2 regions of the Bifidobacterium sp. ESL0690 genome follow, and region 1 is predicted to be linked to the other one. Evidence: riboswitches for the same ligand, from Rfam matches in the RefSeq annotation. Region 1 holds a riboswitch; the other holds the start of a gene.
The links. Region 1 has a riboswitch for thiamine pyrophosphate ahead of OZX62_RS05755 (ECF transporter S component). Riboswitches for the same ligand answer to the same signal wherever they lie in the genome.

Region 1 (4,334 bases):
CTCGGGTTCATTCAGTTCGGAATCGACGGATTTCTGCGCCGCTTCCTTGTCTTTGTCCTTGCTGAAGGGATTCCATGTCATTCTTTTGAGATTACGGGCAAGCCTCGACGCGCAAACCGACGGAAATATAGGGGATTGAAGCGTTTTCCGGCGATTTCCTCGCGTTTTTCTCGGGGCTGTGTGATTATCGAGGTGAATGAACACGTTGATAAGGAGCATGACATGGCTGCATTGAGCAAGGAAGAACTGCGTTCGCGGGTCGACGCCGATTTTGATCGCGTTGTCGATTTGTTGAGCAGGAAGGTCGCGCTAAAATCCGTTTCGGCCGAAGGCATCACCGGCGAGCATATGCGTCGCTCGGCGCAATTCGTGGCCGATGAGTTGAAGAAGCGCGGTGTGGACGCAACGGTGGTGCAGTCCAAAAACCCGGACGGCACTCCGGGGGCATTCGAAGTGGTGGGTTCCAAGATCGTGAATCCCGACGCGCCTACCGTGCTACTTTACGCGCATCACGACGTCCAGCCCGTTCCTGACGCCTCCGCTTGGGACACTGATCCGTTTGTGGCCACCGAAATTGACGGCCGGCTTTACGGTCGCGGCGCAACCGACGACGGCGGTGGCATAGCCATCCATTCCGGCGCGCTGCACGCGTTGGGCGATGATTTGAAGGTCAATATCAAGGTTTTCATCGAAGGCGAGGAAGAGATGGGCTCGCCGAGCTTCATTCCTTTCATCGAGGCGCATCAGGATGAATTCGATTCCGACGTCATCATCGTGGCTGACTCCGGCAACTGGAGCGCCGAAATTCCCAGCCTTACGACAAGCCTGCGCGGCAACACCGATCTGGACGTGACGGTGAAGGCGTTGGAACATCCGGTGCATTCCGGCCAGTTCGGCGGCCCGATTCTCGACACGAATACTTTGTCAAGCATGTTGATTGCCTCGATGTACACCGAGGACGGATCGCTCAATATTCCCGGTCTGGAAGGTGGCGACCCTGTCGGCGGTCTTCAGCGTGATTTGGACGAAGCCAGCGTGCGTGCTGATTCTTCCGTCGTGGACTCCTACCGTTTCGCTGGTACCGGTTCTCTCGCCTCGCGTCTGTGGACGAAACCCAGCATTTCCGTCATCGGTTTCGATGCGCATCCGGTCGAAGGTTCGTTCAACGTCATCGCCAACGAGACCCGCTTCCGCATCTCCATCCGTACCGCGCCGAACCAGCGTCCCGAAGCCGCTGCCAAGGCCGTTAGCGACTTCCTGACCTCCCACGCGCCGTTTGGCGCCGAGGTTTCCGCTTCCATGGTCGACGCCGGCATGGGCTGGAGCATGGACCCCAACGCGGAAGCCACTCAGGATGCTCTGGAATCGATGCGCGAGGCCTTCGGCGTCGACCCGATCAACAAGGGCGAAGGCGGTTCGATTCCGTTCATTCCCGAACTGCAGCGCATCTTCCCGGACGCTCAGGTCCTGGTCACCGGCCCCGAAGACCCGAAGGGCAACGCTCACAGCCCCAACGAGTCCGTCGACCTGACGAGCCTCAAAAACAACGTCCTCACCGAGGCCCTGATCCTAACCAAGCTCGCGAAGTAACTGGTAACCTGCTTGCCTGAACGGGTAGTCGTGGTGGAGCGGGATATACAATGTTCGGGACGCTCCTTGGCCGCTCGGCCGTGTCTTACGCCCGACCATCGCATATCCCGCTCCACCACTAATCATTGAGGCATCTTACTGTCTGTATTCTCAAAATGAAAGAATCAGGGCCGGTGGTACTCCAAGCGAATAGCTGCCGCTTCCGCAAGGTTTCTGGATGTACACGGGCCAATTGAAAGGACGCCGTTCATCGGCTATCTAAATCATGCAGTAATTATTCGTTTGTCAGTCTCCTTTGTAATCAAAGTCTTGTCCGATTCAGCTTAAGACTATTCATCGCAATTGCACAACTGTTGTCATAAGGCCCCTGACTCATGCGGTAGTTATTCGCTTGTGAGCCCCTCCCGCAACCACCTGTCAGTCAGATTCCTCTGTGCACAAGTGCGGGGGCGGGATATGTGATGCTGAGGCGTAAAGCTTGGCCTACCGGCCTGGAGGGTGCCGAAGCATTACATATCCCGCCCCCGCACGACTACCCGTTGGTTGATTGACAGGGGATTGCTCTAGGATGGCGAACTGACACGGGGGCTGTTCGCCGGCGCAAGCTGGCGGATGGCTGAGATGAGGAATATCCTCGACCGAATGAACGTGAGTCCGGACAATGCCGGCGCACGGACGTCTCTCTTTTCCCGTGCCTTATATGCGCGCCGATAGTCGGTGTGCACAGCGGAAAGACACAAATCATGTCATCATCAAATCAAACAACAGTCGTCTCCAAACCGAACCTTCGCTGGCGTGTCGTCGACATCGCCGTCGCCTCGGTCATAGGAGTGGTTAGCACATTCGTCTACTGGGCCGCGGCACTGCTATACGGTCCTATCGGCTCTCCGTTGGATGCCCTCATTCCGGGTCTTGGTGGTCTGATGAACGGCCTTTGGCTTTTCGCCGGACCTCTTGCCGCGGTTATCGTGCGCAAGCCCGGTGCGGCCACCTACGCCGAAGTCGTTGCCGGCGTGCTCGAATCGTTGCTGGGCAATTCCTGGGGCGGCATGGAGACGTTCCTAATTGCGCTGGTTCAAGGGCTTTGCGCCGAAGTCGTGTTCCTGTGCGTGGCCTACAAGGTCTGGAACATCGTCACGGTCACGCTTTCCGGCGTGGTTTCGGCCGTCGGCTGCTGGGCCTACACCTTCTTCACCCATCTGCAGGGCTTCAACATCACCGGTGCGTACGGCATCTGGTATCTGGTTGCCACGGTGATTTCCGGGGCATTGGTCGCAGGCGTATTGATGTGGTACCTCTATATCGCCATCGCGAAAACCGGTGCCATCGACAAGTTCGCCTCCGGCCGCCAGGTTCGCGCCGCTGCCAAGTGAGCGGTATCAGGTAGAATTTCAGGCATCGATGGGGGAACGCATGCAAGCCAAGCAATCAAAGGTGGCCGGGAGCCGAAAAGGTGACGGTTCACCGCAGCGTGCTTCGAATGTCTCTGCCGCCAAAACAGGAGCGGTTCTGCAAGATGCGAACTCGTCTGATGGCAGCACTTCCCCCAAAGTTGAGCCCGCTTCAATCAGTTTCAATAATTGGGGCTATCGTCATGCCTCTCGCCGGCATTTCGCGGTACGTGGGCTGAACCTTGATATCCACGCCGGCGAGCATGTGCTGCTGCTTGGTGCTTCCGGCATTGGAAAGTCGACGATTTTGGAAGGTGCCTCGGGGCTGCTTGGCGGGGACGCGGTGGAAAGCGCGAACGCAGACGGACAGGAGGCGACGGAACAAGACACCGATGGTCAAATCGTCGCTGTCGAAGATTCTGAAGGCGGAGTTACCGAGGGCGGGGTCTTCATTGATGGCATCCCGGCTGCCGCTGCGCACGGACGCGTCGGGCTCGTGCTGCAGGACCCTGACGCGCAGACGATTTTTGAACGTTTGGGTGACAATGTCGCGTTCGGGCCGGAAAACATGGGTGTTCCGCGACCTGAGATTTGGAAGCGGGTGAGGCAGAGCCTTGCTGCTGTCGGCCTCGAAGGGTTGCAATTGCACCGTTCCACCATGCATCTGAGCGGCGGGCAGATGCAGCGGCTTGCGTTGGCCGGGGCGTTGGCCATGCAGCCTGGTGCGTTGCTTCTGGACGAGCCGACGGCGAACCTCGATCCGGAAGGCGTTGAGCAAGTTATTGGCGCCGTTTCGCATGTATTGTGTGATACCAAAGCGACCATGCTTTTGGTCGAGCATCGGGCTGGACCGTGGATAGAGCTTATCGACCGGGTTATCGTTCTCGGCCTTGAGTCCGACGATCAGGTTAAGGCGCGGGTCACGCAGGTTGGTGACGATGCCGAAATCGACCACAGTGGGTTCCGGCGCACGATTGTGGTCGCCGACGGCACGCCCGATGAGGTGTTCGAAAATCGTAATCTTGATTTTGCCGCGCTTGGTATCTGGATGCCGGACAAATACCGACGGCCTGAAGATGAAATCCATCGTATTTATACTGATGACGAACCTGCCAGTGACCCCGCGATAGGTGACGGCAAAACGCTGCTTTCCACCAACGACCTTGCTATCGGACGTAACGGCAAGGCCATAGCCGAGCATATCAACGTATCATTCGCTGCTGAGCAGATTACGGCTTTGGTCGGTCGTAACGGTGTCGGTAAGTCGACGCTTTCGTTGACTTTGGCCGGTCTTTTGCAACCCGTTGCAGGCAGTGCCGAAGCGTCGCCTGAGCTGGCGAAAGGAACAAGCGG
Region 2 (4,334 bases), 490 kb from region 1:
TACACGCCATGCTCTTGATTTACGAGACTTAAATCTCTCAATCGAATGCTTCTTATCGCTTTATGGTGTTCTCTCAAGGTTATTTCGCTTGGTTCACTATAAAGCGATAAGGGTGATTCGTGAGATCATCTCGCTTGTTTCAGCCACGCTTTGCGCGTGCGGCGTTCCACGAGTCCACCATGGCCTTGGTGGCGGCTTGCGGGTCGTCGGCCCCTGCGATGGCGGAGACCACGAACCAGCCTGCCGCCTCGGTCTGCGCCAAATCCGGCAGATCCTCAAGCTTTACGCCGCCACCCACGACGATGGGGTAGTGAGACTCGGTGCACAAGGCGTTGATGGATTCCGTGTCCTGCGTGTGGCGCTTGTGGTCGGCTCCGATGACGATGCAGTCAGGCTTGGTGGTGCTGGGATGCAGAGGGCCCGCGCCGATGTAGTCGATAGTGCCGGCGGGCAGGGCGTTGGCGGCTTTCACCTCGTCGAGTACCTTGCAGCTCAGTCCGATGATGGCGTCTGGGCCGAGCAGCTTTCGTGCCTCAACCGGGTTCATGTCATCCTGTCCGATATGCACGCCGTCGACCTTGATACCCATGTCGCGGCACTGCCAGGCCACGTCCGCACGGTCATCGATGACCAACGGCACGGAGTCGGACGCACCGGCCTGTGCAATGACGTCGGCGGTTTGCCGTGCGATTTCGGTGATGTCCCTGGCGTCACCTGGCTTGACGCGAATCTGGACGAAGGTGATGCCGCCGGCCAGTGTCTGCCGCACGATGTCGGGAACGGGTCGCGATTTGGTGTCCGCCGGGCCGAGCACGAGATATGAGCTCAGGTCAAAGTGGTCGCGCATGGACGGGGATGATGTCGAATTGGTTGTAGTCAAGATGGACTCGATTCTGTAAATAATCAATATTTGCGTCTATAAAGATTGTGTGATTGGCGTAAGCGCATCATGATGTCAGATTGCGCCAAAACAGGATATTCAGGCCAAAATCGGCGAAGCGGCGATCTGGTCGGGGGTGGTCGACCAGAGTCCGTCAAGGAACGCGACCTGGAAGGAACCCGGGCCGTGCGAATTGGTCTCGCCGGTTTCGCTGGCACGGTTGTAGAGCGCGCTCGCGGCGACGGCGGCGGTCAGCGGGTCTGCGACGGCCAGATAGGTTGCGACCACGCCGCCCAGCGAGCAGCCGGCACCGGTGATTTTGGTCATCATCGCGCTGCCGCCGGGCAGACGATAGGTGTGTTCTCCGTCGGTAACGAGGTCGGTTTCGCCGGAAACGGCCACAGCACCCTGGCGCTTCGCGTCGCCCTTGGCGATGAACCGGGCCAAAACTCGTGCGGAGGCTTCCGCGGCCTCGACGTCATCGGCTGATTCCACGCCGACAGGTCCGCTGGATTTCTTGGATTTGCCGGAATCCTTCTCATTTTCATCCAACGGCAGCTCCCACATCTCGCGCAGCTTGATGATTTCCGAAGCGTTGCCGCGAATGATGGTGGGCGGTGCCGCCTTGAACGATTTCAGGATATCGGTGCGGGTCGTTCCAAGCCCTGCGGCCACGGGATCGAGCACCCAGCGGTGATGGTCCGCGTGGAAATGCCTGGCGATTTCCTCGAGTGCGTCCTCGTAGAACGGCAGCAGCGTGCCGACGTTGATATAGCTGGCGCCGCTGGCCACCTCGCCGTCGGCGATGTCGTCGGGCAAGAAGCTCATCGCTGCCGTGCCGCCCGCCGCCAGTTGCGCGTTGGCCACGAGGTTGATGGTGACGAAATTGGTGAAGGACTGCGCCAAAGGCGTGGTGTCCCGTACGGTCTGCGCGGCCTTGCGGATGCTTGTACGCAACGGATCGTCCGTCGCCAAATCGTTCAGATTGCTGAGGTTGTTATTTGCTGATGAGTATGCGTCATTGACCATATTCGCGTCTCCCTACGATGGTATTAACCAACAGGTTCCAAGGGTCGAGCGTTGTGCTCGTCTCAACTTGCGCGCCCGCCGAAACGGGCCCGCAGGTTCCCCTGCACTTACAATCCACGACGCTATGCGCTTCATTGGACAAGCCGTTTCCATCTCGACACAGCTGGCATAGGGTAGTTGTTGCGACGGCTATTTTAGTCAATAATCCGGTAAACTTGACACGGTTTGCATAAGGGAGTTGCGAAAAGGTTAAGTCGCGTCTCCATCCCCGTCATAGAAACGAACGCAAGGCATAGCGATATACTTGGACGGTTGCTGCTCTGATTCATTGCGTTCCGGGAGATTCGTCTATGGCTTCGAGGATACGGTATTTCGACATCGCCAAAGGTATCGCCATGATTTGTGTGGTTCTCGGCCACAGCGTGCTGATGGTCGTCCCGATGAGCGAGGCGGCCCGGCTGATTTATGTCTTCTGTTTCTCGTTCCACATGCCGCTGTTTTTCATATTGTCGGGCTATTTCATGCATCCCGACCACCCGTTCGCCTGGCGCAAGGAATCCCATGAGCTGCTGTTCACCTATGTGCTGACCGCTGCAGCCGTGGTGGTCCTTCACGCCTTGCTCGCCTTGGCCCTGCACCATGATGCGGCCCATGTTACGGGCACTTGGTTTGTCGCGGCACTGTACGGTTCCGGTGCTGATGTCAGCAACGCGCTGATACCCATGTCCAGAAGCATCGGAGCCATTTGGTTTCTCCTGGCGCTGTTTTGGGCCCATTTGCTGGTCCATATTGCCTACCGCTTGCCTGCCACGCCCTTGTGGGTTATCGGTTTCTTTGCGCTTGGATATGTTTCATCGCGTTATGTTTGGTTGCCGCTCAGTGTTCAAGCGGGCTTGACCTCGGCGTTGTTCGTTTATCTTGGTTGCCTGGCGAAGCGTTTTAATGTAATGGGTCTGCTGCGTCGCAGGCCTTATCTGTGGATCGTGGCGGTAATTCCATGGGGCCTGGCCATGTGGAAATTCAGCTCGTTCGGCTTGGCGACCAATGCCTTTGGCAATACCCCGGCCCTTTCCATTATCGGTTCTGTTGGCGGCACTGCCTGCATCGTCGGCATTTCCATGGCGATTGACCGCTGGGCGGCTCCCATTGGCAAGGCACTGTCATTCGTCGGACGATATACTTTGGCGATTTTCTGCGCGCATCTGCTGGAAAACGACGTTTTGCCATGGGTCACCATCATGAGCAAGACCCAGCCGGCCATCGGCTATCAGCTTGAACCGTTCTTTATTTTTGCCGTCAAATGCGTGCTGATTGCCGTAATTGCAGTGGTGCTCTATCGCATTCCCGCAATCAATTCTGTCTTCTTCCCAACGCTGCTTAAAGACAAGAAAACAGCCGCGCTTAAAGAACAAACCGCCTGAGGCTAAGCCACAGACGGTCTATGAAAGGCTGGTATCAGCGAGATTGCCGGCACGCGATCAGTCTCGATGGTTGCCGGCCATATGCTCTGATACCGGTATCGGCGATTGGATTACCAGCGCACGGAAATGCGCTCGTGGTCGTGCGGCTTGTCCGCATCGATTTCGTCGACCATCGCCACCGCGTAATCGGCGTAGCTGATGGCGCTTTTGCCGTCCTTGTCGGTGGTGTATTCCTCGCCGGCCAGAACGTACTTGCCGGTGCGTGGGCCATCGGCCTGGAAATCGCTGGCAGGGCTCACGTAGGTCCAATGCACGTCGTCGCGCTTGCGCAGTGCATCCAGCGCCTTACCCATCGCCAGCGGCACACCCTTGATGTTGTCGGGGAACGAGTCGGAAAGCTGCTTGGTATGGGCTTTGTCGGTGTAGAGGCTTCCCGTGCCGCCGACCACCAGCAGCCGGGTGTTGCTTCCGGACAGGGCGTCGGCCAGGTGCTTCAGCGAAGTGCTGTGCTCATCGAGCTTGGCAGGGTCGAAGATGCCGAACGCGTCCACCACGGCGTCGAAACCGGTGAGGTCGGCGGCCGTCAGATCATAGAGGTCCTTGATGATGGCGTGTTGTGCTTTGGTTTTGTTCTCGCCTCGCACGATGGCGGTGACATCCATGCCACGGTTGACGGCCTCTTCGACGATCAGACGTCCGGACTTGCCATTGGCGGCGACCACTGCGATTTTCTTGCTCATAGATTCTTCTTTTCGTTGGAATTATTGGTTGGTTGTTGATATAAAGCTGATGACTCTACTGCCTTATCGGTTTGTGCCATTGCCGAAGCGGAATTGACTTTGGTGTTCGTGCAGATACCAAGATGCCCTAAATGCGTTTGCGATTCGGGCATGGTTAAGTATCGTTGAAGTTCATGGCAATGTCAAGGAATAATCGCTGGAATTATCCCTTGACGATAAGCCGCTCCATATTACTTGACGACTTTGAAACCGCTGGTCCACTGC

Region 2: linked by a shared signal. The riboswitch ahead of OZX62_RS07645 (hydroxyethylthiazole kinase) and the one ahead of OZX62_RS05755 (ECF transporter S component) in region 1 are both predicted to bind thiamine pyrophosphate.

Annotation. Positions count from the first base shown of each region.
Region 1 covers NZ_CP113939.1:1,417,436-1,421,769, reverse strand. The annotation lists gene OZX62_RS05765 (DUF3043 domain-containing protein) at 1-81, opposite strand, end outside; gene OZX62_RS05760 (dipeptidase) at 223-1,590, shown strand; TPP riboswitch at 2,162-2,284, shown strand; gene OZX62_RS05755 (ECF transporter S component) at 2,334-2,963, shown strand; gene OZX62_RS05750 (ATP-binding cassette domain-containing protein) at 3,004-4,334, shown strand, end outside.
Region 2 covers NZ_CP113939.1:1,905,363-1,909,696, reverse strand. The annotation lists gene thiE (thiamine phosphate synthase) at 140-880, opposite strand; gene OZX62_RS07645 (hydroxyethylthiazole kinase) at 980-1,909, opposite strand; TPP riboswitch at 1,901-2,022, opposite strand; gene OZX62_RS07640 (acyltransferase family protein) at 2,260-3,330, shown strand; gene OZX62_RS07635 (NAD(P)H-binding protein) at 3,441-4,070, opposite strand; gene OZX62_RS07630 (NAD(P)-binding domain-containing protein) at 4,301-4,334, opposite strand, start outside.